Regions from separate parts of the Paenibacillus hunanensis genome, predicted to be linked through region 2. Evidence: a T-box and tRNA genes for the amino acid it is inferred to sense, from the RefSeq annotation. Region 2 holds a T-box; the other holds one or more tRNA genes.

Region 1 (15,771 bases), 1.8 Mb from region 2:
TCCGAATGCCGCAGACTTTATTCCGGGAGTCAGACAGTGGGTGCTAAGGTCCATTGTCAAAAGGGAAACAGCCCAGACCATCAGCTAAGGTCCCCAAGTGTGTGTTAAGTGGGAAAGGATGTGAAGTTGCACAGACAACCAGGATGTTGGCTTAGAAGCAGCCACCATTTAAAGAGTGCGTAATAGCTCACTGGTCGAGTGACTTTGCGCCGAAAATGTAACGGGGCTAAACACACCACCGAAGCTATGGCTTGATGCTTTGCATCAGGGGTAGGGGAGCGTTGAATTGAGGTTGAAGGTATACCGTAAGGAGTGCTGGACACAATTCAAGTGAGAATGCCGGTATGAGTAACGAAAAGATCAGTGAGAATCTGATCCGCCGAAAACCTAAGGGTTCCTGAGGAAGGCTCGTCCTCTCAGGGTAAGTCGGGACCTAAGGCGAGGCCGAAAGGCGTAGTCGACGGACAACAGGTTGAAATTCCTGTACCACCGAGAGCCGCTATGAGCAACGGGGTGACGCAGGAGGGTAGTGACGCAGGCTGATGGATGCCTGTCTAAGCAGTGAGACTTGCATGTAGGTAAATCCGCATGCTCTAAGGTCAGGCTGTGATGGGGAGCGAAAATTACAGTAGCGAAGGTCATGATCTCACACTGCCAAGAAAAGCCTCTAGCCAGGAAGCAGGTGCCCGTACCGTAAACCGACACAGGTAGGTGAGAAGAGAATTCTAAGGCGCGCGGAAGAACTCTCGTTAAGGAACTCGGCAAAATGACCCCGTAACTTCGGGAGAAGGGGTGCCCCGGTAGTGTGAATAGCACGAGGGGGCCGCAGTGAAAAGGCCCAAGCGACTGTTTAGCAAAAACACAGGTCTGTGCGAAGCCGCAAGGCGAAGTATACGGGCTGACGCCTGCCCGGTGCTGGAAGGTTAAGGGGAGTGGTTAGCGCAAGCGAAGCTATGAACCGAAGCCCCAGTAAACGGCGGCCGTAACTATAACGGTCCTAAGGTAGCGAAATTCCTTGTCAGGTAAATTCTGACCCGCACGAATGGCGTAACGATTTGGGCGCTGTCTCAACGAGAGATCCGGTGAAATTTTAATACCTGTGAAGATGCAGGTTACCCGCGACAAGACGGAAAGACCCCATGGAGCTTTACTGCAGCTTGATATTGAACTGGGGTGCGATTTGTACAGGATAGGTGGGAGCCTACGAAGAGGGAGCGCAAGCTTCCTTGGAGGCGCCGTTGGGATACCACCCTGATCGCATCTGAGTTCTAACCTGGTACCGTGATCCGGTACGGGGACCGTGTCAGGTGGGCAGTTTGACTGGGGCGGTCGCCTCCTAAAATGTAACGGAGGCGCCCTAAGGTTCCCTCAGAATGGTTGGAAATCATTCGAAGAGTGCAAAGGCAAAAGGGAGCTTGACTGCGAGACCTACAAGTCGAGCAGGGACGAAAGTCGGGCTTAGTGATCCGGTGGTACCGCATGGAAGGGCCATCGCTCAACGGATAAAAGCTACCCTGGGGATAACAGGCTTATCTCCCCCAAGAGTCCACATCGACGGGGAGGTTTGGCACCTCGATGTCGGCTCATCGCATCCTGGGGCTGAAGTAGGTCCCAAGGGTTGGGCTGTTCGCCCATTAAAGCGGTACGCGAGCTGGGTTCAGAACGTCGTGAGACAGTTCGGTCCCTATCTGTCGTGGGCGTAGGAAATTTGAGAGGAGCTGTCCTTAGTACGAGAGGACCGGGATGGACGCACCGCTGGTGTACCAGTTGTTCCGCCAGGAGCATCGCTGGGTAGCTACGTGCGGAAGGGATAAGCGCTGAAAGCATCTAAGCGTGAAGCCCCCCTCAAGATGAGATTTCCCAGTATGTAAGACCCCTTGAAGACGACGAGGTAGATAGGTTGGAGGTGGAAGTGCAGCAATGCATGGAGCTGACCAATACTAATCGGTCGAGGGCTTATCCTATCTTCTAAAATCGCGATGATTCGTTTCGGATTCAGTTTTCAGGTGATTAACCTGTAGCAAGAACGTTTGGTGATGATGGCGGAGGGGTTCCACACGTACCCATCCCGAACACGACCGTTAAGCCCTCCAGCGCCAATGGTACTTGGACCGCAGGGTCCTGGGAGAGTAGGACGTCGCCAAGCGAACAAGCAAGACTATGTTGTACCTTAAGGTTTTCAATGAAATACTTGGAAGCCTTACTTTATGCCGGTGTAGCTCAGTTGGTAGAGCAACTGACTTGTAATCAGTAGGTCGGGGGTTCAAATCCTCTCGCCGGCACCATTTTCTTTTAAAGAGAATAAAAGATGGTTATTGTGGCGGTCGTGGCGAAGGGGTTAACGCATCGGACTGTGACTCCGACATTCGCGGGTTCAATTCCCGTCGATCGCCCTTTATTTTCTTTCTACTATTGTAGGGGGTTAGCCAAGCGGTAAGGCAACGGACTTTGACTCCGTCACGCATAGGTTCAAATCCTATACCCCCTGCCATTTTCATTTTATATATGAGCCATTAGCTCAGTTGGTAGAGCACCTGACTTTTAATCAGGGTGTCGAAGGTTCGAGTCCTTCATGGCTCACCATTTGTTTTCTACAAATGTGTGAATAGTTTTACGTTGTAATATGCGGTCGTGGCGGAATTGGCAGACGCGCACGGTTCAGGTCCGTGTGGGCTTACCCCCGTGGAGGTTCGAGTCCTCTCGACCGCACCATATTATGCGGACGTGGCTCAGCGGTAGAGCATCGCCTTGCCAAGGCGAGGGTCGCGGGTTCGATTCCCGTCGTCCGCTCCATATAGATTCTTAGTAGGTGCCAGAATGGGCATAAAAGGAACGGTTTAATACTTCCTATATTCCCGATCGAAGGCGCTTTTGTTTTGGGTTTAAGGCTTGGATTGTTGCTTGTGGGTGGAATAGATGATGTTGTACGAATTGCATCATTACCCTGAATTCACATTGCTTTAAACCTTGACTTCCTGATCCGCGAGTGTCGTTCTATGGTAGAACTTCTATTTTACATGACCTATGGTTATGTAACTGGAGCTTGGGTTCGAATCCCATCACCCGCTTAATAAAAAGAGGCTGTTCTCATGTCATGTATGACGTTGAGAGCAGCCTCTTTCTGTATAGGTTAATGGTTTATTGTGCGATTATAGTGGATGATTGGATTACAGGTAAATAGCTTGATGCATTAGTGCTTTATGCAATAGTATTGATTTTTCAAAAGCATTTACTGAACAGTCTGTATCTGAGAGCTTAAAATAGGGATGAGTGATCGAAAATAGAAACGAGAGCTTGAGAATAGGGCGAATACCTGATAGTTCAGGGTTCTGGCCATATAAGCTCATTCATTTAAGACATAGTTATTTGAAATGTGATTGTTTTGGAAGTGTTCGTTTAAGATTTGTCGGCTAAGGTTTGATTTTTAATGTATGTTTGAATTTTAATATATCTTTATTAGGATTCGTTCGTTTTAGGGTTCCAATGAAGGAGCATACCCATCTGGGTGAGACCTGCACCGAAGCCATATAGGAGTAAGGTATTTCCTGTTGTTACTTTGCCATCTTCTATGCCCTGCTGAAGTGCGAGCGGGATAGAGGCAGAGGATGTATTGCCGAACCATTCTGCACTCGTTAATGTACGGGTGAAGGAAATGCCTGATTTTTCACAGATCGAATCGATCATTTTCAGGTTCGCGCTGTGTGGAACAAACCAGTCCACCTGGTCGGTTACGAGCTGGTTTCGTTCCAGCAGCTGACGTAATCCTTGTGGAACGGTGCGCACTGCCCATTTATAGACTTCACGGCCATTTTGATAAATGTTCCCGTTTCCTTCCATTGGTGTATCGTTAATCTGCGCAGAGAGATTACTACGGTATACATGCTGTCCCCCATTACCGTCACTATCCATAATCACATCGATAAAGCTTGGTTGATCTGCATCATATTCTATGAGAGCAGCTCCAGCACCATCACCAAACAAAATACAGGTGCTGCGATCGGTGTAATCCAGCGTTTTGGTCATGGTCTCACTGGCAATGACGAGAATTTTACGATGCATACCGGATGTGACGAGGCTATTTGCCATATGTAGGGCATATACAAAACCAGCACATGTGGCATTCAGATCAAATACACCTGCTTTGGTAATACCAAAATGAGCTTGAATCTGCGCAGCTACACTTGGAAATACATAATCAGCGGTTGTTGTCGCTACGATAATCAATTCGACATCATCGATGCTAACGGGATGGTGACTGAGCATATGCTGTACAGCCTCGATCCCAAGAGAAGAACTAAATTGGTCTGGAGCAGCGACTCTACGCTCTCGCATACCGGTGCGCTGGACAATCCATTCATCAGAGGTATCGACCAATTGCTCTAAATCTGCATTGGTCAGTCGTTTTTCTGGTACGTAAGTGCCAAGAGCCGTAATACGAGCTTTTGATGAAATCATCCGGGTCACCTCATTTTGTAGTTATATAGTCTGTTATTGCAGCTTGCTTGTATAGCGATAGAGCGAAAGTACCTTCATTTTATGATACGTGTACAGATAGGTTAGATGGAAGCATTAATTTAAAATTAAATGATTGTAAGTAGGAATTTAACTATTTTTAACATATAAAAATTGTTGGCTTCGGGCTTAGCGATAAAAGGCGCTCCGTGTAGCAGAAAGATTATAAGGTGTTGCGTTTAGTTGAGATTGTACGTATAACGCAGTAGAAAGAAAGAAAGAAAGAAAGAAAGAAAGAAAGAAAGAAAGAAAGATAGATAGATAGATAGATAGATAGATAGAGGCGAGCTAAGAAATTTAAGTAGTATCTAGTATTAGTACTTGGTACTAATTTTAGCAAATAGTTATATCAAAGTAAATACAAAAGAAAATACAAAAGACTAGTAGAGTTAGAGCAAGCAATAGTTTTCATTCCACGGATATGTAGATTAGTGTTTTATACAGGGGTGGTGTTTGTCTATATATATTTGTTTGTATATATCGAAGGCGCACATATTGTCTGTATATATTGAAGGCTCACATAAATACAGTTTGTTTGTACATTATCGTATTGTATGTATCAAAATCGGATTGTAAGTATCAAAGCAACACATGGAACTAAGTGTTGGATTAAAATAAAGTTGTATGAAGTAAAGTCATCTTGCATATAGAGTACATTGTGTACCTATAGTAGGGAATCAAATATCGTCCGGCGTGACATAGATTAGCAAAATGACATGTAACAACGTAGCGTATATACAACATGGAATCAATATAAATTTAATAGGAAATCAATCGTAGCGTGAAGCCTCGTTTCTGTTGGTGGCGTGAGAAAAGTCTGTTATGATGTTGGGGTGTGACAATGAGCTATCGATAGGCTATTTATGGAATGGAGGAGAATGGAATGGAAATCAGACAATTGAAGGAAGATGAATTTGAACAGCATCTGGAGTTATCGATGTATGCTTTTCAATATAAGCTAAATGAGGAAGAGACAGAGCGATCACGGCAGTTTTTTAAACCGGAGCGTGTATGGGGAGCTTTTGAGGATGGCATACTTCATGCTCAGTTGAAGCTATATCCATTCCAAACGTACATACAGCAACAAAGCATCGACATGGGCGGGATTGCTGGTGTAGCCACATGGCCAGAAAATCGTCGTCAGGGGCTCGTCGATCAGTTGCTTCGTCATGCTTTGCAGCTGATGAAGGAGCAGGGACAATCAGTATCCTTTTTACATCCATTTTATTTCCCATTTTATCGTAAATATGGCTGGGAGCTATATGCAGAGTATATGCAATATACGATTCCAACCGGCTTATTACCTGCGAAGGTGCAAACGGATGGTTACATCAAGCGTGGTGTGCGTGATATCGAGCTATTGCACTCACTTTACAGCCAGTATGCAAGCCAGTACAATGGTACGCTCGTTCGTGATACCGAGTGGTGGCAACATGCTATATTTCGTTCGGATGATACGCGTACAGCTGTGTATTACGCGGCAGATGGACAGGCTCAGGGCTATATCCTGTATAGCGTTTTAAATAAAGAAATGAATATTAGCGAAATTGCGTATACGACGCAAGAGGCACGCCGCGGATTATGGACGTACATTTCCAATCATGATTCGATGGTAGAGCATGTGAAGCTGAGAGCACCGCTGGATGATGGGCTTCCGTACCTGTTACAGGACCCGCGGATTGAGCAGCAGCGCGTACCTTATTTTATGGCGCGGATTGTAGATATGAAAGTATTTTTGGAGCAGTATGCTTTTGAAAAAGAAATCGCTGGTGAGCTGACGATTGAAGTGAGTGATCGTGTAGCCGATTGGAATGAAGGCGTATGGCGAATGGTATGGGATACTGATGGAAAGGCGACTGTGGAGCAGGTAGCTGCTGCTGAAGATTCCAAGCCATCCGCATATGATGTGCAGGTGAAGGCAGATATTCGCGTATGGACAGCGATGCTGATGGGTTACAAGCGTCCGACTGAGCTGGCTCGCTGGGAGCAATTACAGGCTGATGAGCAGGCGATCCAATTGCTGGAGAAGCTGATTCCGAATCGCGAAACGCATTTGATGGACTTTTTCTAAGATAGAGATTGAGGTTGTTTCAGTCTGATGTGATCTAGTCTGAATATGCTGGATATCTGGTATGTAGATATTCGGTGTAGAGGAGTAGATGAACTAGGCTTTATGGTTAATATAAAAGGTCTTTTTGCCAGAATACATGGGCTTGTTCATGAATATGAGGTGACTTTTTGGAGCCGATTATTGATGGTGAGCGATGTGTTGTTGTGGTGAAAAGGCCTTTTTGGATTGCAGAGGTTTAGAGAGGAGTTAGTAGAGATGTCGAGTGGACTTTAGTATATGAAGGAGATGATCTGAGTGATGGATATGTATAGGGGAAGGGGGATTTAGGCTCAGAGAGATAGAGAGGATGTTACGGAATCGTCTGCATAGTAGGGGGAATTATGGTACATTTATATTTGATGTTTAGCTAGCGGTTGTGGTACATTTTGCGACGGTATGTGGTATGTGGTATGTGGTATGTGGTATGTGGTATGTGGTATGTGGTATGTGGTATGTGGTATGTGGTATGTGGTATGTGGTATGTGGTATGTGGTATGTGGTATGCGTAAGAGAGTAGGCGATCCGTGCGAATAGAAAAAAATTGTGCATCGATGGGTACTTTGACTGGATGACTGGATGTTTAAAGAGCAAGAGTGAGTAAAGCTGAACTGTGGATGAATCGATCCTGTGTGTATAAAGCTTGAATAGATGAAGCTCTAGATTCGAATTGGAATGTACTAGATATGAAATGAGAAATAGAAGTAGAAATAAGTAAGATCAGAAAATCAAGCATTAAGAACCAAGAATCAACAACAAAAAACCAAGAACAAAAAACCAAGAACAAACACAAGGAATCAACAATCAAGCACGAGGAAAGGGAAAACAACATGAGTAAAACGCTTGTACTGGCAGAAAAGCCTTCGGTGGCGAAGGAGATTGCGCGGGTGATGGGAAGTCAGCAGCAGCATAAGGGCTATTTGGAAGGGCCGGCTTATATTGTGACATGGGCGCTGGGACATCTGGTTGGTCTGGCTGAGCCAGAGGATTATGATAAGCAGTATCAGAAATGGAATTTGGACGATTTACCGATTTTGCCGGATCGGATGCGGTTGAAGGTGCTACGGGAAAGTGCGCATCAATACAAAACAGTCCAGCATCTCATGAAGCGCAGTGATGTCGGCGCGCTTATCGTGGCTACGGATGCCGCGCGTGAAGGGGAATTGCTGGCTCGTTGGATTATACATATGGCTGGCTGGAAAAAGTCATTTCAGCGCTTATGGATATCATCGCAGACGGATCGTGCGATTCGTGAAGGCTTTAGCAAGCTACGACCGGGAAAGGAATTTGATCGTTTGTATGAGTCAGCACGTTGCCGGGCAGAGGCGGATTGGATGATTGGTCTTAATGTCACACGTGCGCTGACATGTAAATTCGATGCACAGCTATCCGCAGGACGTGTGCAGACGCCAACACTGGGGATGATTATGCAGCGTGAGCAGGAAATTCGCAGCTTCCGTTCGCAGGATTATTATACTTTGCAGATTGATCTGGGAGCATTCCAGGCACAGTGGCGTGGCAAACAAGGAGACGGCAGACTGTTCGAAGCACCACAGGTGCAGCAGCTTCAACAGAAGCTAGAAGGGAAGCAGGCTTCCATTCGCGAGCTGAAAAGGAGCGAGCGTCAGGAGCCACATCCACTGGCGTATGATCTGACCGAGCTACAGCGTGATGCGAATCGTCGGTATGGGTTTTCAGCCAAGCATACATCCAATGTGTTGCAAAAGCTATATGAGCAGCATAAGCTTGTCACCTATCCACGTACGGATTCGCGTTATTTGTCCTCGGATATGACGGATACGCTGAAGGAGCGTCTGACGAGTGTGGCGGTTGGTCCGTATGCACCGCTTGCGCGTCCATTGCTGCGTGGTGCATTGAATGTTACACGTCGTATTGTCGATGACAGTAAGGTGAGTGATCACCATGCGATTATTCCGACTGAGGAAACGGTACTTTTGAATCGTCTGACGGCGGATGAGCGCAAGCTGTACGATCTGATTGCACGGCGCTTTATTAGTTTATTTTATCCAGCTGCGCGTTATGATATCGTCCAGGTAACGATTGAAGCGGCAGGCGAGGTATTCCATGCAAAAGGCGTTACTGTGAAGGAGCAGGGCTGGAAGATTGTCTATGGGGAGCAGTGGCAGGATGATGAGGACGAGGAACAGGAATCGTCATCGGATCATAGGGAGCGAGTTGATGCGGTTCAGTCTTTGCCGGAGCTAAAGCAGGGCGAATCTCATATGATTCAGCGTACACTGGTACGCAATGGACGTACGCTGCCACCGAAGCGTTATACAGAGGCAGCGCTGCTATCACGGATGGAAAAGCATGGACTGGGTACACCTGCAACACGTGCAGATATTATTGAAAAGCTCGTATCCTCCGATACGATTGAGCGCAAGGGTAATTCGCTTCATCCTACCGGAAAAGGAACACAGCTGATCGAGCTAGTATCGCCTCAGCTACGCACACCGGAGCTGACCGCACGCTGGGAGGCTGAGCTAGAGCGGATTGCGCGAGGTCAGGGAAAACCGGAGCCATTTTTAAAGGGGATTCGCGAAATGGCTGCTTCGCTGGTAAGTGGAGTAAAAGCGAGCGAAGTGGAGTATAAGCCGCATAATCTGTCGCATAGTCATTGTCCAGATTGTGGCGCACGTATGCTAGAGAAAAAGTCCAAGCGTGGCAAGTTCCTGATCTGTCCGTCAGAGGACTGTGGATATCGGCGTTCCGCAGAAAAACAGCTGGCTAATCGTCGTTGTCCCCAATGCCATAAAAAGATGGAGATGAAGGATGGCAAGGCGGGTAAGTATGTGCAATGTCTCAGCTGCGGGATTACCGAGGTATTGAACAAGAATGGAGCACGTCCGGTGAAGAAACGGGAGCAGCAAAAGCTGGTGAAGCAGTTTGAACAGAAGGAGGAATTTGGCTCAAATCTGGGAGATCTGCTCAAAGCGGCACTGCAAAACAAGTCGGATGAAGCATAATATACAGAAAAATGTTAATTTATAGCTAGTATTGCTTGCATAGGCAAGCAGAAGCTTCGATTCAGGCAGGGATTTGACGATAAAAGTCGTATATATAAGCATCAGGGAAATGGAAATTCATTGGAGGGGACAGGGTACTGGATATCCTATAGATGAAGGGCTACTTCTCTGAGATAAGTTTTAGTTTGAATACAATGGCAATGCCCGTAATTAGAAGCATTAATTCCTATAGCTCAGAAGCATTAATTTAAAATAATTGGAAGATGGAATTCTAATTTCTGGATGATTCATAACAGGCGAATAGCCGATCACACGGGCGCTTCACATGGAGCGTCCTTATGGAGGTTAACATGAGCAAGACAATTGCAGATATTGCCCGAATTGCCGGTGTGGCGAAAAGCACCGTATCGCGCTATTTGAACGGTGGCTCGGTCAGTGTCGCCACACGGAATAAAATTGAGCAGGTAATCAAGGAAACAGGCTATGTACCGAATACGTTTGCCCAGAGCCTGAAAGCTAAAACAGCCAATATTATCGGCACGATCGTTCCTCGTCTGGATTCATTTGCGACCTCGCATACCTTAATGGGAATTGATGATCAGCTGCGTAATCAGGGTTGCCGTATGCTCATTACAAATACGAGTCAGGATATGAACCGGGAAATTGAAGCGATCTATGAGCTGGCTCGTCAGAAAATATCCGGTATTATTTTATTAGCTGCGCGTATTACAGAGGCGCATCTGGAGGCGATTCAGACTACGGATATTCCGGTATTGCTTGTCGGGCAGCAGCATGAGCAGATTCACAGCCTGATCCACAATGATTATGATGCAGGCTATGAGCTAGGGCGCTATGTACTGGATCGTGGGCATCGTCGTCTTGCATATCTGGGTGTAACCGAGCAGGATATTGCGGTAGGAGTACGCCGGAAGCAGGGCTTTGCACGGGCAGTAAAGGAAACGGGAGAATGCACTGTAGCTTATTATGAAACAAGCTTTCGGATGTCAGATGCACGTCAGTATGCGCTAAAGCTATTACAGGAGCCGTTAGATGCTACAATTATCGTATGTGCAACCGACAATATTGCGCTTGGAGTGATGAAGGCGGCGCATGAGCTTGGGATCGATATCCCTGCGCAGTTATCGATAACTGGATTCGGTGGCTATGATGTGACTGAGGTCGTTCATCCAGCCTTAACGACGATTCGATATCCCTATCAAGAAGCTGGTAAAATTGCTGCTCAGGACATCGTGAAGCTGGTGCATCGTCAGCATGTGCAAATGGTTACCGTGATGGACTACGAATTATTACAGCGAGAAAGCGTTGACAAATGCTGATAGCGGTTTTATAATAACTTTGGAATCGGTTCCAAAAAAACTGCAACCGGATACAAAATCGGATTTGAGGATGTATGCGATCAGCAGAGTTGGAAGCTATTCTAGGAATGTTTAATAAATGCTTTTGAATATGTTACACATACATGATGATCAACAACTGATCTCCAATAGGAATCAGTTGTTATTTCAAACAATTTGGAACCGGTTCCTAAATAGAATGTATACCTGATGTGCTTTCCCGTGTAATCGTGATTGAAGCATAGTGTGGAAAGAACAGAAAGAACGGCTGAATTTTAATAGGATTAGATGCTGGCATTTTACACGTAATATAGTTCAATTTAAAGTATAAATTGAATTGCAGAGGACGAAATTGTATATCAGTCTGGAACATAGATTGAAGTATGAAGTATAGCAGACGAGATAATAGATCAGGCTGTATCTAAACTGACATGTATTATTTTTTTAATCAAATTGGAACCGGTTCCTTTGATATGGAGAATACTAATGAAAATGACGAGAGAACAGAAATATCGACTACTAGAGAACGTTTCACCACAGGAGATCGAGCAGCTGCTACAGCAGAGTGAAGCTTCTCCGTGGCGTCAGCAGTATCATATTCAGCCCGCGATGGGGCTGCTCAATGATCCGAATGGATTTGCTTATTATGACGGGTATTACCATTTATTTTATCAATGGTTCCCACTCGGCACGGATCATGGCATGAAATACTGGTATCACCTGAAATCAACCGATCTGGTGAATTGGATCGATTGTGGAATCGGTGTGAAGCCGGGAGATTGGTTTGATTCTCATGGGGCATATTCCGGTAGCGGCATAGAGCATGAGGGCAAGCTATATCTGATGTATACGGGCAATACACGGGATAGTGAATGGCAGCGACATCCTTATCAGTGCATGGCGATCATGGAGGAGGAGGGGCATATCCATAAGCTGGAGGAGCCGGTTATTGCTAGCGTACCTGCTGGCTATACAGAGCATTTCCGTGATCCAAAGGTATGGAAGGATGGCGACTGGTTCTACTGTGTGATCGGCGCACAGCGAGATGATCTGACTGGCGCGATCGTGATGTATCGTTCACACAATATGCTGGACTGGGAGTTACTGGGCGAATTGCAGACAGCGCTTCCGCAGTTTGGATACATGTGGGAATGCCCGGATTATTTTGAAATGAACGGGCAGGCGGTGCTGTTGTTCTGTCCCCAGGGAGTTGCTGCTGAGGGAGAACAGTATCGCAATATTTACCAGTCTGGCTATATCAGTGCTGCACCACTTCAATTGCCTGAGCTAAAGCTGGAGCATGGCACATTTCGCGAATTGGATCATGGATTTGACTTCTATGCTCCGCAGACTGCGATCGGCCCGAAGGGTAGACGCATTCTGGTAGGCTGGATGGGCTTACCCGATACGGTGTATCCAACCGACAGTCATGGATGGGCGCATTGCCTGACCTTACCGCGGGAGCTTGAGCTGCGCGAGGATGGCGTGCTATTGCAACGACCGGTACAGGAGCTAGCATTACGGCGCGGGGAAAAGGCAATGTTTGCAGGTATCCTACACGAAGGACGCAGCAGCTATGTCGGCTTCGACGGTGTAGCGTACGAGCTGGATTGTCGCTTTGACCGGGCTTCCAATGAGATGGGCGCAGCGGCGAAAGCCTTTGGCATCGAGCTGCGAGTAGGAGAGCAGCAGCGTACGATCATTCGCTATGAAGCAGAGCATCGTCGCCTCATACTGGATCGTTCCGAAGCAGGACAGCCGCTCGCTGAGAATTATGGTACGACACGTAGCTATGAGCTGGAGCGTCCGCTGGAGCGATTGCAGATTTTCGTAGATGTATCATCGGTAGAGATTTTTGCAAATGATGGAGAGGCTGTATTTACGAGCCGGATTTTCCCAGAGCCAGAGAGTCGGGGCATTGTATTTTTCGCAGAGGCTGGACAGGTGAAGCTTCATACTGAAAAATGGGAGTATCCCTCCAGGCAGCAGTAATACATGTGCCGTAATGGCAGATATGGATATGAGAGGATGAATCAAGATGGCGCAAAATCATGAAATTGCCAATGAAGTACTGGAGGCTGTAGGAGGAAGGGAGAATATCGCTTCCTTCGCGCATTGTGCTACCCGACTTCGTATTATGGTCAATGACAAGGAAAAAATCGATCAGAACAAGGTCGAAAATATAGAGAAGGTCAAAGGAGCATTTTTCAACTCCGGACAATATCAGATCATCTTCGGCACAGGCACGGTGAATCAGATCTATGAGGAAATGGAAAAGATGGGTCTGGACGGCTCTACCAAGGAGGAAGTGAAAAACCAGGCGAAAAAGCAGGGAGGAAGCTTCCAGCGTGCGATTCGTACATTTGGCGATGTGTTTGTACCGATTATTCCGGTGCTCGTAGCAACAGGTTTGTTCATGGGTCTGCGCGGCTTGCTGACACAACCTGAAATTCTGGCGCTGTTCGGTATGACAAAGGAGACGATCTCGCCGAACTTCCTGCTGTATACGCAGGTATTGACAGATACAGCCTTTGCTTTCCTGCCAGCACTGGTGGCATGGTCGGCGTTCCGCGTATTTGGCGGTAGTCCGGTGCTCGGGATTATTCTCGGTTTGATGCTGGTTAACCCGGCGCTACCGAATGCCTATTCTGTGGCAGACGGCTCAGCGCAAGCACTTCGTTTCTTTGATTTTATTCCGGTTGTTGGTTATCAGGGTTCGGTTATTCCCGCATTCGTTGTGGGTCTGCTCGGTGCGAAGCTAGAACGCTTTTTACGTAAGCGCATTCCGGAAGCGCTTGATCTGATTTTGACGCCGTTTCTAACGCTACTTATTATGATCACACTGGGTCTGTTTGCGATTGGCCCGATCTTCCACTCGCTGGAAGAGGTTGTGTTGAATGCAACAACGGCTGTACTGAATCTGCCATACGGTATTGCGGGGATCGTGATCGGCGGTCTGCATCAGATCGTCGTGGTTACCGGCGTGCATCATATCTTCAATCTGCTGGAAATTCAGCTATTGGAGCGCACTGGAGCTAATCCGTTTAACGCGATTATCACCTGTGCGATGGCTGCTCAAGCTGCTGCTTGTCTGGCAGTAGGTCTGAAAACAAAAGACAAAAAGCTCAAAGCACTCGCACTGCCATCGTCACTGTCTGCATTCCTCGGTATTACTGAACCAGCGATTTTCGGTGTAAACCTGCGCTATATGAAGCCATTTGTGATGGGACTGATCGGTGGAGCGGCAGGGGGATTCCTGGCTTCGCTGTTCCATCTTGCGGGTACAGGCATGGCGATTACGGTGTTGCCAGGTACGTTGCTGTATCTGAATTCGCAGCTGCCGATGTACATTTTGTGTAATGGTGTAGCGATTGCAGTTGGTTTTGTACTGACCTGGTTGTTCGGGTTCAGTGATAAAATGCTGAACGATATGAAAATCTCGGGTAAATAAGAGTTTTCGTTTAGCTATAGAGGATAGCGTTCTATTTCTTGTAAAGCATGGCTGGAATGATGCAGTACTGGAATAATGCAGTATATGATGGGTATGGCTATATAGTAGTTCTACGCTATGCCGTATGGGTAAAGCTAATGTAGTGCAATATCGGGTGATCATGAATCGTATAATCACGAATGATGTATAATCGTGGATCGAAAAAGCAGGTAGCCGTGGAATTGAGGGCTACCTGCTTTTTGATGTGAATTTTTGCTATAGTAGGCATACAAACTACGATATGGAATCGGGATCACTCGCAGCATACATAGACGAATGAACCAGGGTAGAAGTGATGATCCAGCAGGAGCGGATACAATGACATTATGGAAGCAGTTGAAATACGCACAGCATCTAACGACACAGGAGCAGCATATAGTCGATTATATTGTCCAGCAGCCGCAGGCGGTATTTGATCATAATGCACAGCAGCTAGCACGTCTGACACTGACCAGTGCCTCAACGATTGTACGTCTATGCAAAAAGCTAGGCTTGAGCGGCTATCCTGATTTTCAATTAAAGCTGGCATTGGAATTATCACCAGAGCAGCGGCAATCGCTGGAGCCTTCACAGGATCAGAGAAGTGCAGAGCGACATTTGCAAACGATCTCGGGTGTATACGATGAAGCGCTGATCGAGACGCAGCGGATGTGTGTGCCAGCGGTGCTGGAGCGCGTGATTCGATGGATCGGCGAAGCAAGGCGGATCGATGTGTATGGAAGTGATAGCAATTATTATACGGCTGAGCTTGCCTGTGCGCGCTGGAACGAGATTGGACTAACCGCCATTGCGCAAAATAATGCGAATCATCATTATTTATCCAGTCCGCATATGGATTCGTCTACTTTATCATTTGTCATCTCGCATACTGGACGTAATCGCAGTATGCTGGACATTGCGCGTACACTGAAAAGGAATAACCGCCGTGTAGTAGCATTGACCGTAGAAGGCTCGCCATTATCCGAGCTATGCGATGATACATTGTACACATATGCACAGCGTCCGGGTATGCTGGGCAAAATGTATTCGATGATGTCAGCACAGTATCTATTTGATGTGCTGTATGCTGGAACGATAGCAGATCGGACAGAGTTAGAAGGCTAGTGTAGGGGATGCGACAGACAATGATGAATGGAGTGATGAGATAAGCTAAAAAGCTAAAAAGCTAAAAGCTGGAAAGTAATGAGTAGCCTATCTTATCATGACGACATCACTTGTTATAGCACCCTGTTATGGAGCCATTATCGAGCGAGTATCCGCTGCAAATACGATGCCTGCATCCTGACGCGCCTGATCCAGCGTCTGCATCACACCGTAGCT
Region 2 (15,771 bases):
CAATGAGCGAACACTCAAGCGCCATAACATCGGCTATCAATCGATTATCGTGCATCCTAGCTCTCATGCGTCTTACTATCCAGGTGCAAGCTCAATGATGCTCAAGCTGCTATTTGCAAATGATGGTCGTATTCTAGGAGCACAGGCTGTTGGCTATGAAGGTGTGGATAAGCGAATTGATGATATTGCGGTAGCCATTCGCTTTGGCGGCACCGTTTCAGATCTGACCGAGCTGGAGCTAAGCTATGCCCCTCCTTATTCCTCTGCTAAGGACCCGGTGAATATTGCTGGCTATGCTGCGGAAAATGTACTGGCTGGACGAGCGTCCGTATTTACGTATGATCAGGTTGCACAATACGATCCAGCCACCCAGCAATTATTAGACGTACGCAGTACGATCGAGCATGAAAATGGACATATTCCAGGCTCGCTCTCCATTCCAGTCGATGAGCTTCGCGATCACTTGCATGAGCTGGATCGCAATAAAGAATATCTGGTATACTGCCAGGTAGGACTGCGTGGTTATACTGCTTCGCGTATTTTGGCACAGCATGGCTATCAGGTGAAAAATCTGAGTGGTGGCTATAAAACGTACAAGCAGGCACAGTTTCAACCAGCCAGCCCTTTCTCAGACTCTGATCCGTCTACACCTTCAGGAAAGTCTATAGCAGGTACTCCCTTGTCTGCTGCTCCAATGACAGGAGCTACAGCTCTGCATACGCTCACCAGCAGTCCTTCATCAGTTGCTGTATTAACTGCTGATGAGGCAAGCAATTCAGTAACGCTAACGAATACAGCGACATCATCCGTGACAACTAGCTCTGCAACCACGATGACAGACAACCAGCCAGCTTCATTACCTACACCTGCCACTACACATGAGCTCAATGTATGTGGCTTGAGCTGCCCGGGTCCACTCATTCAGGTGAAGCAGAAGATGGATGGATTGACCGATGGAGATCAGTTACATGTGGTTGCTTCAGACCCTGGATTCTATGAAGATGTGAAGGCATGGTCGCAAATGTCTGGTCATACTCTCGTTCAGCTTGATCGTGGTAAGGGCGGTACGATCGAGGCGACACTGGCGAAGACGCCCAAGGAGCAAACGGATAGTAGTGCAGCTCAGCTTCCTACCGCAGATCCAGCTAGCACCATGGTTGTGTTTAGCGGCGATCTGGATAAAGCCATTGCATCCTTTATCATCGCTAATGGCGCTGCTGCAAGCGGTCGTAAGGTAACAATGTTCTTCACCTTCTGGGGCTTGAATATTTTGCGTAAATCCGAGCCGATGCCGATCCAAAAAAATATGATCAGCCGCATGTTTGGGATGATGATGCCTCGTGGCAGTCAGCGACTTGGTTTATCGAAAATGAATATGCTGGGCATCGGACCAAAGCTTATTCGTGGCATTATGGGGAATCAAAATATCGCTTCACTGGAGGATCTGATCCGCAGTGCATCCGAGCAAGGCGTAGAGATGGTCGCATGCCAGATGTCGATGGATGTGATGGGGATTCGCCATGAGGAATTGATCGATGGTATCAAAATTGCCGGTGTCGGCTACTATCTTGGTCAAGCCGATCGTGCAGGTCATAATCTGTTTATTTAAATGATTTCACTGGCACGAATGCCATATAACCCAATCATCAATACAACATAAATAAAGCGTGCAGCCTCTCCCCTGTAGAGTTCTGCACGCTTTTATACGGTTGAATCCATAGTGTTCAAGGTGATCGATGATGCTCCTTCGACTGGTCATTTTAATTCAATGAACGATTTCAAATCATAATTCAATAGGCAGGTTAATATGCCTGTACTTAATGAAGAGAAAAGGATTGCTTTCATTTTCCTGTTCATCTGATGATTGCTTTAATTCACAACACGTCGTGCAGTGACATAGCGCTTTTTGTAATACGATTCAGACAGGCTGCTCACTGTTACACCGGAGCTGCTTGCTGCATGAATGAATTTGTTATTCCCGATATAGATGCCGACATGTGAGATGCCGTAGCCCATCGTGTTAAAAAAGACCAGATCGCCGATCGACAGATTGCCTTTGTATACAGCCTTGCCGATATGAGCCTGCTGACGAGCAGTACGCGGTAATGTCTTGTGCATCTTTTTGTACACATAGCGGGTAAAGCCGGAGCAGTCAAAGCCTCGTGTGCTTGTTCCACCCATTACATACGGTGTACCCATTACTTTGGAAGCCTGGGTTTTAATTTCGCTTTTAAATGTTGCTGTGCTGGCTGAGGCGCCGGTTGGTTGTGCCGTGCAGATGACAGCAGCAGCCAGCAGAGACAATATCGTTTTCTTCAAAAAAATACTTCTCCCTTCGGTGCTTGCGGAGTTGATTTCAAGGAGTCCAGGGTACTGACATCAATATGTATTGCCCAATCCCGTATGTGACCACCCGCTGCAAAAATAATGTCATGTCCAGAACGTCAACATTGATCCGTTTCATTTATATGGTCGGTATATGACTTGAGTGAAAATGAAACACTTATTAAAATTTTGTAACCTTTATCACCTTAAAGCATTTTGGGTAGGTTTGTCAAATATCGCCGCAATGGATCCCATATGAAATATAGGTACATTTCCGTATTTGTGCACATAAGACCTATTTTAGACTACCAGTCATTCTACACTTTCGCAACTTTACGTATTTGCGAAGCCTTTTTGAATGCAAAAAATCCTGCTACACCGACAGGCATAACAGGATAAAGCTGGATGATATAATAAAATATGAGATTAAGTTTAAAGGATAGAGTGTGCTAACGAGGCTCACATTTATAGCCGTAAAAGCTTATTTGCGGAAGCGAACCTGCTCTTGAATTGCATAGCGAATAATATGGTTACGATGCTGCTCCTTGATATCGCTATACTTAAGTGCAATCTTGTAACGCTGATCATCCACCTGGTTCATATACACCAGATCAGCCTTGAAAGGCAATGGCAGCTCGTTATCCCCTTTATACAGATAGAGTGTGCCTGTATAGTTGTTATATTCAATCGGCTGACGGCTATAAAAGGACAGTCCACCACCACTAATATCATGCGTGTAGATTTGTAATTTTAGCTCTTCATCCATCTCAGATACGTTGAGATCACAGCGAAGTGACGAGCTGATCCGCAAATAATCACGGTTTTGAATTTTAATAATTTCTTCTACAGCCGGGCTTTTCAAATGAATCTGAAATTGATCGGTGTTCGCCCGTGTAATCTTCGTACGGAACTGGTATTTCATCTTATTATTGCCTATAAAAAAGGCAAACACTTCTTTTTTCATCATTTCACTAAGTGGTAGCTTTTCGTTCGCTGAGGACATATGATCAAGTCGTGTAATATCAGCTAACGTGATCACCTCTTCATCGAAGGCTTCTACGCGACCGACGAACATATTGCCTTCGTCATCTTGCACATCCAGATACTGATTAGCAAAAATATAATTTTGCAGTTTCATTAATGTATTCCCCCTATTTATAACATGCCCGAAAGACCCCATCTTATACGCCCGGACAACTGTATCTATAAAACGCATTAACTGCATTGCCGTCTACAAATGAAGTCCGATTGCGAACACATGCTACTGCTTCGCCTCTGTATCACTTATATAAGGTAGTGAATATTTTAAACCAATAATAACACAAAAGTCCTAATAAGCGAATATATAAATTGTCGAATTTTGGTTAAAAAGAACCAGTTTCAAATTCGATTTTGTTGGACATCTTACATGATATATTTGTAAAATGTTAAAAACAATTCCTCATTCATAGTCTTCTCGTTCTATTTATATGTGTATATTGTTAAAAAAGGATGATTTCCCCATCTATTGGACTAATCGATTCGTCTAAAAAATAGTTCTATCTGGTATTGTTTCGCCGTTAAAGGAAGTATTTGTTTACAATTCTGTTGTTACCTTGTACTGATTTTTCATGGAGCATTTTCATAAAAAAAGCTCCTTCATCGATTAATGATGTAGGAGCTTTTCTTTAAAATAGAAGATATGAATATTGGAAAGTCGAATTGTATGTCAAACCAGTCATTGTCATTGAATATAAACGGGTTGGATGCAGATCAGCTTATTTTATTGTTTTTATTACTCTTATATAGCTGCTGTCTGTTCGTCACGCTCAGGCGGCGCTACAGGCTTACTCATACGCGAGCTGTCAAAACGCAATACACGCATTGCATTCAATACCGCAAGCAGTGTCACACCCACGTCGGAGAATACCGCTTCCCACATCGTCGCAATTCCGAACGCACCGAGCAATAGAAATACAGCCTTCACACCGAGCGCGAAAATTATATTTTGCCATACGATACGCCGTGTACGGCGAGCAATCTCAATCGCTACAGGCAAGCGTGATGGCTCATCATTCATAATGACCACATCGGCTGCTTCAATCGCAGCATCTGAGCCCAGTCCTCCCATCGCTACGCCGATATCCGCGCGTGCTAGCACCGGTGTATCATTGATACCGTCACCTACGAAAATAATCTTCTCACCGCGTGCCCGTAGTGCGTCCAGGCGCTCCAGCTGCATAACCTTATCCTGAGGGAGAAGCTCGGCATGTACTTCATCTACACCAAGCTGTCTGCCTACCGCTTCACCTGTCTGACGGGTATCACCGGTCAGCATAATAACACGGCGGATGCCCTGCTGCTTGAGCTGATGAATGGCAGACGCTGCATCGCTCTTCACCTCATCAGAGATGACGATCGTACCGGCAAACTTGCCATTCACCGCCACATAAACCACTGTTCCCCCAGATGAATCCGGTGCTGCCTCAATGCCTTCACGCTGAAGCAGGCGATAATTCCCTGCTAGCACCTGTTGTCCATCCAGCTTCGCTTCAATCCCATACCCCGCTGCTTCACTATATTCCGTCACACGCGACTCATTCCATGTTCCCTGATACGCGTTGCGAATCGACTCTGCAATTGGGTGACTGGAATGCAGCTCGGTATGTGCAGCGATGTCGAGCAGCTGCTCCTCGGTAAATCCTGTCGCTGGACGAATAGCCGTAACAGCAAACGTTCCTTTGGTTAACGTACCTGTTTTATCAAATACAACGTATTTTACATGATTCAATGCTTCTAGATAGTTACTCCCCTTGATCAAAATACCGTTCTTAGACGCCGCACCAATACCACCGAAAAAGCCTAGCGGAATCGACACAACCAGTGCACATGGACAGGAAATGACAAGGAAGACAAGCGCACGATAAATCCAATCACTAAAGGTCGCTCCATTTAACAGCAGTGGTGGAACGATCGCCAGCAATGTCGCAATAATAACGACTGCTGGTGTGTAGTAACGAGCAAAACGGGTGATGAACTTTTCTGTCTGTGCCTTTTTGCTGCTTGCATTTTGGACAAGCTCCAAAATCTTCGATACGGACGACTCGCTGAAAATACGCTCAACCTCCAGCGTGAGCACACCGTTTTTATTAACAAAGCCAGCCAGCACCTCGCTGCCTTCCTTCGCTTCTCTCGGTACAGACTCCCCCGTCAATGCTGAGGTATCCAGCATCGAGCTGCCTTCAACGACAATCCCGTCCAAAGGCACCTTTTCTCCCGGACGAATAACGATCCAATCACCGATACGAATCTGCTCTGGCGATACCTGACGAATCCCTTCAGCCGTTTGCACATTGGCATAATCGGGACGAATATTCATCAGCTCCGCAATCGAGCGACGTGAACGCTCCACCGCCGCGCCCTGGAACATCTCACCCAGCTGATAAAAGAGCATAACCGCTACACCCTCTGGATACTGTCCGATCGCAAAAGCACCAATCGTCGCCACTGACATTAGGAAATACTCGTCAAACACCTGACCACGCGCAATATTGCGCAGCGCCTGCCATACGATATCACCACCTGCGATAATATATGCGAGTAGAAATACAGATAGCTCTAATACAGGTGGCATCGGCAATAGCAAGCCTGCTACCATGAACACTCCGCCGCCGAGTAAACGGAACAGCAGCTTGCGTTGATGTCCTCCATCATGACTGTGCGTGTGACCCGCATGGTCGTGTTCGTGGGCGTCTTCATGCTGGTGATCTGCATGTTCATAGGGATGCGTTATGTGTGCATTCGATGTTGAAGTATGTCCGCTAGCTGCTGCGGATGATGCGGCAGCTTGACCTGTGAGGGCTGAATCAGAAGTAGCCTGTGTTGATGTGCTGGCTACTTTACCGATTGCCGGTACTGGCTTGATACGGACACGAATATGAGGCTCGATGCGATTCACGGTTCGCATCGCTTCACCAGCAATATGCTCGGCCTCTGTTTCGTTGGCTTCAAGCGTAAGCGTTTTGTTGACGAAATTGACGGAGCACGATGACACGCCTTTAATTTTGCCGACACCGTTTTCTATTTTCATAGCGCAATTGGCACAGTGAAGCCCATCTAGTGTAAGTTCACGCTTGCTTAATGCGGTGGATTGGCTCATGGTGGTTACCTCCTTTAGATTGGATGGTGGATTGAAGTAAACGAATGTAGTAGGTTTATACATTACGTAATTTATAAAATTAATACATGAGTAATTGTTCATATGTTATTACCAGTATAGTCTTGTTGAAGTTGGTTGTCAAAAGAATACGGTGAGGAATTTCTGTAAATTGTGACGGGTGAAGTATGTATGAGAGACGCTCTGCTCTGGCAAGCAATAAAGGAATCATTCAAGTGGAGTGATAGCCAAGTGAATCGGCAGGAATCTATTGGATTTGGAATGAAGCTAGATTCTCGCTTCTGAGAAGTGGATTGCCGTATTTCAAATTCAAAGCCTTTAAAATTTTCAAATTCGTGCTTTATAACGACTTAAAGTATCATTGTGAATCTAAAAAAAGTCCTGTTCTAATGAGAACAGGACTTTTTGAGGTTCAAGCTTGCTTGCTTTTTAGTTTGTTTGTATCAAGTCCAGTAATATAGGTTGCAAACGGCTTATGAAAATATTAGCTGAGCAATATCGTTTCTAAAATAGGTAAACAGTTATTATACTTCATGCGGTATGCAACACAAAATAGTAGCTATCCAAAATCGCATAGTATTATTAAACCCTATTTTATAAGCCAATTATTGGGAATGAACCTCGCCTATGTGCTATTGGAATGTGCTTGCGATTAATCATTACACGATAGACAATAAGCATCAGCTTGTCCGATTTTGATTACTAGTTCCATTATTCGCGTTGTTCATTGTATAGTGTCATTCCTACATGATTCATTACTGTTTTATCACCGTTATTAGTTTATGGTCATTAGTCTTTACTGCCTTCACTATTCGTACTACCTTTACTGCTCTTAACATCCTTACTACCTTTACCACCCTTCCACGAATCCTTTAGCGAAACGACCAGATTATAGACTGGATGGTCTGCTTGACTGTAGCGACTATCTTCGTAAAAATAGCCATGCCGCAGAAATTGGTAGTGGGTGTTGGCTGCTGGTTGGCTCAGGGCTGGCTCGGCAAAGGCTTGAGTGATGATTTGGCGTGAATGAGGATTAATTCGGTTAGCCCAGTTGCTCGTATCGGTTGTTGGATCAGCCGCTTCTTCATCTAGCAGTAAACGGTCATACAGATGTACCTCAACAGCAGCGGCATGTGTCGCTTCTACCCAGTGGATGGTAGATTTTACTTTACGAGCGTTAAAGCCACTACCACTTTTCGTTTCGGGATCGTACGTGCAGTGTAGCTCAATAAGCTCGCCCTTTTCGTTATAGACGGCATGCTCACAGCGGATAAAATAGGCTCCTTTGAGTCTTACCTCCACACCTGGGGAAAGGCGGTGAAAGCCGCGTTCAGGAACATCCATATAGTCCTCTCGTTCAATCCAGATTTCACGTCCAAATGGGAGGCTACGCTCTCCGAGACTTTCGTTTTCAGCATTATTTTCGACGGTTAGCCATTCGATATGATGCTCAGGATAGTTGGTAATGACTACCTTGAGTGGCTTGAGTACGACCATAGCGCTAATCGCGCGTGGTTTAAGATTTTGACGAACAGCATGCTCCAGCATACCGATGTCGACAGTGCTACTTGTACGGATCATACCGATTTCACCAAAAAAGGTGCGAATACTTTCCGGTGTATAGCCTCGGCGACGTAAGCCTTGTAATGTGGGTAGCCGCGGATCATCCCAACCATCGACATGCCCTCCACTAACTAATTCACGTAAATAACGCTTGCTCGTCACCGCTCCTGTAATATTCAGACGACCGAATTCGCGTTGCTTCGGCGGCTCACTCACATCCAGCTCTGTAAGCACCCATTCATAGAGCGGACGATGCTCCTTGAATTCAATCGAGCAGAGCGAATGTGTGATGCCCTCGATCGCATCTTGAATCGGATGGGCAAAATCATACATCGGATAGATGCACCACATCGTGCCTGTACGATAATGTGGAGCATGAATGATGCGGTACAATACGGGATCGCGCAACGTCATGTTCGATGATCCCATGTCGATCTTCGCACGCAGCACCTTTTCGCCTGCTTCGTATTTTCCGTTACGCATGTCTTCGAATAATTGCAGATTATGTTCGACACTACGCTCACGATACGGACTATCCGTCCCTTTTTCCGTTAAAGTGCCTCGATATCGAACCATCTCATCTGGCGACAGATCGCATACATACGCTTTGCCATTCCCAATCAAACGTTGTGCAGCCGCATAATATTGCTCGCCATAATCGGAACCATAATGCAGCGGTGGCTTATAACCGAGCCACTCCATGTCGCGTACAATGGCATCCACATACTCCTGATCTTCCTTGAGCGGATTCGTATCATCCATCCGCAGATGAAAGGTTCCGCCGAATTGCTCAGCAAGCCCGGCATTCGTTGTAATGGCAAAGGCACTGCCAAGATGCAGATATCCGTTCGGCTCGGGTGGGAAGCGAGTCGCCATTTCGCGACTGAATACTCCTTGCTCCAGATCCTCCCGAATGATTCGGCTTATAAAATTTTCATTGGTGTGTATAGTCGTCATAGACGTAACCTCCTGTGATCATCATTGAGCTTTCATTCAGGCGTGTTGTAGCTCGCCCATTTTGTTCAAAGCAACAAAAAAATCCCACCCCCAAGACGAATGTCTTGGGGACGAGATTATGATCGCGGTGCCACCCCAGTTCACGACTACATCACTATAGCCGTCTTTTCAAGTACGCCGTCATATGCCATTGATACAAGCAATTATGCCGGTTATACCCTGGCTCTGTAACAGGAGCTCCTGTCGCACCATCCCCGCTATACGGTTCCGATGCGCTGCTCAGAGGCTTGTTTCAAGCAACGGGTCTTTGCTCCTTTTCAGCTACCGGAGCTCTCTGTTAGAAAGACGCGTGTTGCTCTACTCTTCTCGTCATCGCATTTGATATTGGACTGATTTTAGCATCTTGTCCTGCATTTGACAATATCTTCATTCGCAACGATGCAATTCAGGATTGCAGCTGATAGCTAGCATCATCTTATGCCTGCGAAGTTGCTCCGCACACTGGCTATACCATCAACCGTGTACTGTTACCCGACTATCAGTAGCCATACATACAGACCTAGCAGTGTGAAGAACAGCGTTGGTATCGTCAAAATCAAGCCAATTCGGAAATACGTTCCCCACGAAATGCGAATCCCCTTATTGCCCAGCACATGCAGCCATAGCAGTGTCGCCAGTGAACCGATTGGTGTGATTTTCGGCCCCAGATCGGAACCGATCACGTTCGCATAGATCAACCCCTCCTGAATGATGCCCTGTGCACCAGACGAGTGAATCGAGAGTGCCCCAATCAGCACGGTCGGCAAATTGTTCATTACCGAGGACAGGATCGCTGTCATGAAGCCCATGCCCATCGTGGTCGCAAATAGTCCATGCGCCGAAAATGCCTGAATCCAGTTTGCCAGAATCTCGGTCAGTCCAGCATTACGCAGACCGTACACAACGACATACATCCCAATTGAGAAAAAGACAATCGCCCACGGCGCATTACGAATAACTTCACGCGCCTGTACAACTGTACTGCGATTCGCCATAATCAGGAAGAAAATCGCAATCGCACCCGCCACGACCGACACGGGAATTTTCAAAAATTCACTTACAAAGTATCCGATCAGCAGCAAGCCCAGCACCCACCACGATAATCGAAACAGCTTCGGATCGCGAATCGCCGCTACCGGAGGCTTGAGCTGACTTTCGTCAAAGGTACGTGGAATACTTTTGCGGAAGTATATATACAGCACACCAATACTTGCAGCCAGTGCAAATAGATTCGGCACCAGCATCCGGCTAGCATACTGCATAAACGTCACGCCAAAATAATCCGCCGATACGATATTCACCAGATTACTCACCGTCAGTGGCAATGAGGTCGTATCCGCAATAAAGCCCCCTGCGATAATAAACGGAAACACATACTTTTCTTCCAGCTTTAGCGCTCTCACCATAGCGAGTACGATTGGGGTGAGAATAAGCGCGGCACCATCATTCGCGAATAATGCCGATACGACCGCTCCGAGCACCGAGATGTAGATAAACATCCGCACTCCATTGCCATGTGACAGGCGCGCCATATGAAGGGCAGCCCATTCAAAAAAACCGATCCGATCGAGCACGAGCGAGATAATAATAATCGCAACAAAGGCAAGCGTTGCATTCCAGACGATGTCGGTTACATCGATCACATCCTGCCAGCCGACCACACCGGTCAATAGCGCCACAGCGGCACCGCCACACGCCGACCAGCCGATCGACAATTGACGCGGCTGCCAGATCACCAGCGTTAGCGTCAATACAAAAATCACAATTGCAAGTACAGTTACTACCACGTTGACATCCTCCAGACCATCTGTCACTCTTCCATATATGCTTTTGCTAGTACCGTGTACATCCAGCTTAGTCATCCAGCAAGCATAGAGTATGACATGTTGCTTCAAATCCTCATGTTCAAAACCTGCTATTATTTTCTATTTTACCAGCTTGAAATTACCCGATCATCCAAACGATCATGCAGGCAAGTTCAAGTATATCGCATAATGCTTGAAATGCGTCTATCCGTTTAAAGGAGACGGCACACTTCATACACTATGCTATTATTTACATCCTAAATGCACTGCCTTGAATCAGCAATGTTAAAATTATTATGATTTCCCAGTATTATAGTAGGCACAGTCGTACAGACCAAGCTTATGACTGTGCCTGCGGAAATATATAGTACAAACGATAGAGCAAAAAGTTAACCGGTTGCCATATACGTTAAAAAGTAGGATTATTCGCAGATGAGGACGGTTCACTCTGACCGCAACTGACAAACTTGTCAAAGTTACTTAGTAACTCCTCGCGCCCAGGCAGATGACGAAGTACAGCTTGAATATGTGGCTTATCCTCAATATTGAGCGAGTAATAGACCCACTGACCACGACGCTCTTCCTTTACGATCCGATGGGATTTGAGCTTGCGCATATGCTGACTGATGCCCGGCTGCGAAATATCAAAAATTTCTACAAACTCACACACACACCATTCTCGTTCCTGTAACAGCGCAAGCATCATCAGGCGATTTTTATCTCCGAGTAGCTTCATTTGCTCGGCTACTTCCTCTATATGATGCATTGCCGATACGGCGACTTCCATTTTCATTGTGCTTCCTCCCAGTTACTCTGATGCTACAGAGCAGGATCAATCATCAACCATTTACTACTGCTGATCCAGGTCGATACTCCAGTCATTTGTAAGAATATCGTACAGCAGCCGCAGGCTAATATGATCTGATTGTACATAATTGGCGGCGTATCGTCACAGTTTAATATAAGAATATACTTATAATTCGATAAAAGATAGCAATGTCCTAATTTTCTGTTATTTTGCCCGATATCATTATCAGTGCTACAAGATGAATAACAAGAATTAGGACGGGATGGGCTGAAGGCTTTTTTATTTTTAGAACAGGCGAGCTTCGCTTATCCAGTAAGCCTTGCTCGTGAACATTTGAAATGCTGAACGTCTTCCCTATTCTTTTATTTTAAATTAAACTTTAAAAAAATCCGCTATTCGTAATCACAACGATTTTTGGTATAATTACATTACGACGTTATACGAGGAAGGTGATTTTCGTGAAGCAGGAAGCCTTGATTGAAGAATGTGGCCACTGCCTGAATGCTAATGAAGCTTCACAGCAGGAACTTGCTCGTATCAAGCAGGAGCTGGTCAGCGACAATACGGCTTTGTCGATGGCAGAAATGTTCAAAGCACTGGGTGATCCGACACGGGTGCGCTTGATCTACGCGCTACTCCAACAGGAGCTATGTGTGCACGATATATGCGAAGTGCTGGATATGACACAATCCGCTGTTTCCCATCAGCTACGATATTTACGCAATATGCGTATCGTGAAGCCACGTAAGGTAGGCAAAACGGTATTTTATTCGCTGGATGATTATCATGTAGAAGAGATTTTCAAGCAAACGTATCAGCATTTGAATCATAATTAAGCAGCTTATGTTATAGGGATAGCCGCTAAAAAGTATAGTTATGCACAACAAAGCTCCAAAGCACGGTTCATCCATGCTTTGGAGCTTTTCTTGTGGTCGATGACCACTCATCTAATGCTCATTGGTGGTGCAGGCGATCTCTGGTGTTTCAAGCTGAATCGTGACATGTCCAATGCCGTATTGTCCTTGTAGCAGTGTACGTGCTGCCTGTAAAATAGCGGTTCCTTGCGACATATCGCTAATGCGCAGATGGCAGCTCAGCAGCGGAAGCTCCGAGGTGAGCGACCATACATGCAGATCGTGCACACCGAGCACATGCTCGATGCCTTGCAGATCGGCTGTCATCTGTGTGGTGTCGACGTCGACTGGCGTACCCTCCATCAAAATATGCACTGAATCTCGTGTCACCCGGTACGCGCTAATCAATACGAGTACCGCAACGATCACACTGGCGATCGGGTCAGCCAAGTTCCAGCCGAATGCCATAATGAGTAGCGCTGCTGCGATGGCCCCTACCGAGCCAAGCATATCGCCCATGACGTGTAATAACGCACTGCGCATATTGAGATTGCTAGACGCTCCCTCACCCTTCATCAATACATAAGCCGCCGCGATGTTCACAAGCAGTCCGATGATCGCAATGATCAGCATCCCTGTACTGGCTACACCTGGTGGCTGACTAAACCGCTGAAAAGCTTCCCAGAAAATGTACAGTGAGATCACAACAAGAGCAATCCCGTTAATAAAGGCAGCCAGCACTTCAAAGCGCTTGTAGCCGTACGTTTTGCTATTACTCGCCTTCCGCTGTCCCCAGATCATCGCCAGCAAGCTAAGCCCCAGCGCCGCCGCATCGCTCAGCATATGTCCGGCATCAGAAAGCAAAGCAAGACTGTTCGTAACAAAGCCACCGATCACCTCCACAATCATGAAGCCAGCGATCAGGAAAAAGGCAAGGGTGAGCGACTTTTTGTTGCTCGTGTGGGCATGGGAATGACTGTGACCGCCATGACCGTGGCTATGGCTATGCTTATGTGCACCTTTGCCCGAGTGTGTGTGATTGTGGTCATGGTCGTGATCGTGTGGGTGATTATGGTTGTGGTTGTTCGTGGTATGGGATGACAAGTGGATCAACTCCTTTATAGGTGTTTTTTATTTTTAACATATGAGCAATTATTCATGTGTTTAGTATAAAAGATAGGTTAGAGGGCTGCAACTATGAATTATGTAGAGATATAAATAGAGTTAATTGTTAATTTTAATAAAATGGTTATTTTTAGCAGCACGGCTATTCACTTCTGTATGGTAAGTAGCACAGACTTTTAAGCCATGAGCCAGTACCATAATGAAGTAATACTAAAATGGTCTCAATGATTCCTTTATAGAATTGGTAATAACTTCAATTAGAACATCAGGTAATCTTATATATCCAGGGAATTTATCGGTTTGTTCGTCTCTAATATCACTATAGGAAATATCAAAAAGAATTTTACCTACCGTATCAACTTCTACTTCTATTTGCCAAGTCATAGGAGAAACTTCGATTTGTTTAAAATTATAATCTATAAATACAGAAGATTGTGCAATCAGTTCAGACAACAAGGTGTCTATTACACCTTCGATAAGTGCTTTTCGATCCCTATATATTTTAGCATAGGTTGTAACATCCAATATCCAATCCATTACGGTCTCCTTTAAGTGATTTTTGAATAAAATTGTCCCATGATGAATTAATAGATATTTACCATATATATATGCTGTTGAAAGTATATCTATACTTGCTATTCTACTTTTTTTCTTGTTATGGCGTAAATAGCAATGGATATCTGGCCTACACTATTGTGTAAAAGAAGGATTAAAAAGAAAAACTTGAAGACAAGTAAAATACTAATCCTCAAATCTATCTACTATTATAAAATTACAGTTTACAAATTTAAAGCTGAAGCAGTATATCAATATATCTAGTATGGTTATTTTTTTATATATTGTGTACATAATATGTATTTTATTGTAATAATTAGCATTAGATAGATTATATATGTTATTATTGGGTTGTACATGTACATATTAGTTAATTACTTAGGAGGCATTTATGAGAACGTTATCTTTAAGAGCTTTTAAAAAAGTGGCTTTGTTTACATCTGCTGCTGTGTTAGCTTTCTCTTTTGGCATTCCTTCTATGTCAGCTGCTTCAACAGAATCTGAGCAAAATATAGTGGCAAAAGCATATCCAACATTATCTTCTAGTAATGTTGGTACAAGCTATACACAATTAGGTGGACAGTATGCCATTTTCACAGCGCTTAACGGTCCTGTTTCTTTTTCAGTAGATCAAAATGCTGCTAGTGGTACTCAAACTTTTACGATGACTTATCAAATTAGAGAGACAAAGAGTGGTAGAATTGTAGCCACACAATCTTTAAGCGGTAAAAGAGGAGGCAGTTCTCCAACAGGCAGCTTATATTTTGGTTCTATTGGAGAAGGAACCTATGCTGTTTATGCTAAGGTTGTAGGAACTTCAAAGGCAAGTGCTACTGTTCAAGTTTATGCAAACTAATAGTTAAAATAAAAAAGCGCTTTGATAGTCTTACTGTCAAGCGCTTTTTTGATGTATAAATATCTAAGCTACAAAATACATAATCTAAGCCCATACAAGAACTAATGTTTTTGTAAGAGGGGTCAACATGCAGATCGACTATACTAAGCTTTCTGATTACAAGATACTATGTGTGAATCTCAAATCTTTTACGCTCCGGTTGAAGCCGTCGAGCGAGGGCTTGACCGCCTCCATGATTGCTATTGTAGATGCTTTGACCTGCGTGATGGTGCTGTATTGGCTGTTTGCCTGCATTAAAACAATGCTATTAAAGCCAATAATTGGCGTCCCCACATGCATATTGCAAAAGCACCTTTCCGTTTACCAACCTTTATTTCGATCCCAAGCCAATACTACATCTAATCCAAACCCCTCACCGCCGCGAAGCGATATACACCACATCATCTTCCAGACGATCAGGCTGCTTCACACCAATCATCTGTACATGATCAAATATAGTTTCTAAACGAGTCTGAAACGCTTCCGAATGAGCTGCACTCCAAAATGAAATTACACCGCCGGGCTTTAATCGGTCATGCAGTAGCTCCAGACCATTTTGCTCGTACAAGCCATTATTAGAAGTGAATACCGTCCAATCCGGGCCATTATCGATATCGAGACAGATCACATCGAAGCGCTCGGTTGTCTGTGGCAGCCAATCCAGCAAGTCAGCATGAATCACCGATGCT

What was found. The T-box of region 2 lies ahead of SK066_RS11075 (glutamine--tRNA ligase/YqeY domain fusion protein). A T-box ahead of a tRNA ligase gene usually reads a tRNA of that ligase, here a tRNA-Gln.
Region 1: it encodes a tRNA-Gln, which carries the amino acid that the T-box ahead of SK066_RS11075 (glutamine--tRNA ligase/YqeY domain fusion protein) is inferred to sense. The anticodon was not compared.

The regions. Positions count from the first base shown of each region.
Region 1 is NZ_CP139194.1:962,899-978,669, forward strand. It holds rRNA gene SK066_RS03800 (23S ribosomal RNA) at 1-1,964, shown strand, start outside; rRNA gene rrf (5S ribosomal RNA) at 2,030-2,146, shown strand; tRNA gene SK066_RS03810 (tRNA-Thr) at 2,210-2,285, shown strand; tRNA gene SK066_RS03815 (tRNA-His) at 2,321-2,393, shown strand; tRNA gene SK066_RS03820 (tRNA-Gln) at 2,417-2,491, shown strand; tRNA gene SK066_RS03825 (tRNA-Lys) at 2,508-2,583, shown strand; tRNA gene SK066_RS03830 (tRNA-Leu) at 2,626-2,712, shown strand; tRNA gene SK066_RS03835 (tRNA-Gly) at 2,719-2,793, shown strand; gene SK066_RS03840 (ketoacyl-ACP synthase III) at 3,457-4,452, opposite strand; gene SK066_RS03845 (GNAT family N-acetyltransferase) at 5,396-6,583, shown strand; gene SK066_RS03850 (DNA topoisomerase III) at 7,450-9,606, shown strand; gene SK066_RS03855 (LacI family DNA-binding transcriptional regulator) at 9,957-10,943, shown strand; gene SK066_RS03860 (glycoside hydrolase family 32 protein) at 11,448-12,953, shown strand; gene SK066_RS03865 (sucrose-specific PTS transporter subunit IIBC) at 13,000-14,412, shown strand; gene SK066_RS03870 (MurR/RpiR family transcriptional regulator) at 14,770-15,555, shown strand; gene SK066_RS03875 (Gfo/Idh/MocA family protein) at 15,682-15,771, opposite strand, start outside.
Region 2 is NZ_CP139194.1:2,715,788-2,731,558, reverse strand. It holds gene SK066_RS11095 (FAD-dependent oxidoreductase) at 1-1,609, shown strand, start outside; gene SK066_RS11090 (C40 family peptidase) at 1,870-2,319, opposite strand; gene SK066_RS11085 (flagellar brake protein) at 2,807-3,463, opposite strand; gene SK066_RS11080 (heavy metal translocating P-type ATPase) at 4,106-6,463, opposite strand; gene SK066_RS11075 (glutamine--tRNA ligase/YqeY domain fusion protein) at 7,271-9,001, opposite strand; T-box leader at 9,105-9,383, opposite strand; gene SK066_RS11070 (arsenic transporter) at 9,529-10,827, opposite strand; gene SK066_RS11065 (ArsR/SmtB family transcription factor) at 11,255-11,611, opposite strand; gene SK066_RS11060 (ArsR/SmtB family transcription factor) at 12,130-12,489, shown strand; gene SK066_RS11055 (cation diffusion facilitator family transporter) at 12,601-13,617, opposite strand; gene SK066_RS11050 (hypothetical protein) at 13,843-14,169, opposite strand; gene SK066_RS11045 (hypothetical protein) at 14,579-15,043, shown strand; gene SK066_RS11040 (spermidine synthase) at 15,456-15,771, opposite strand, start outside.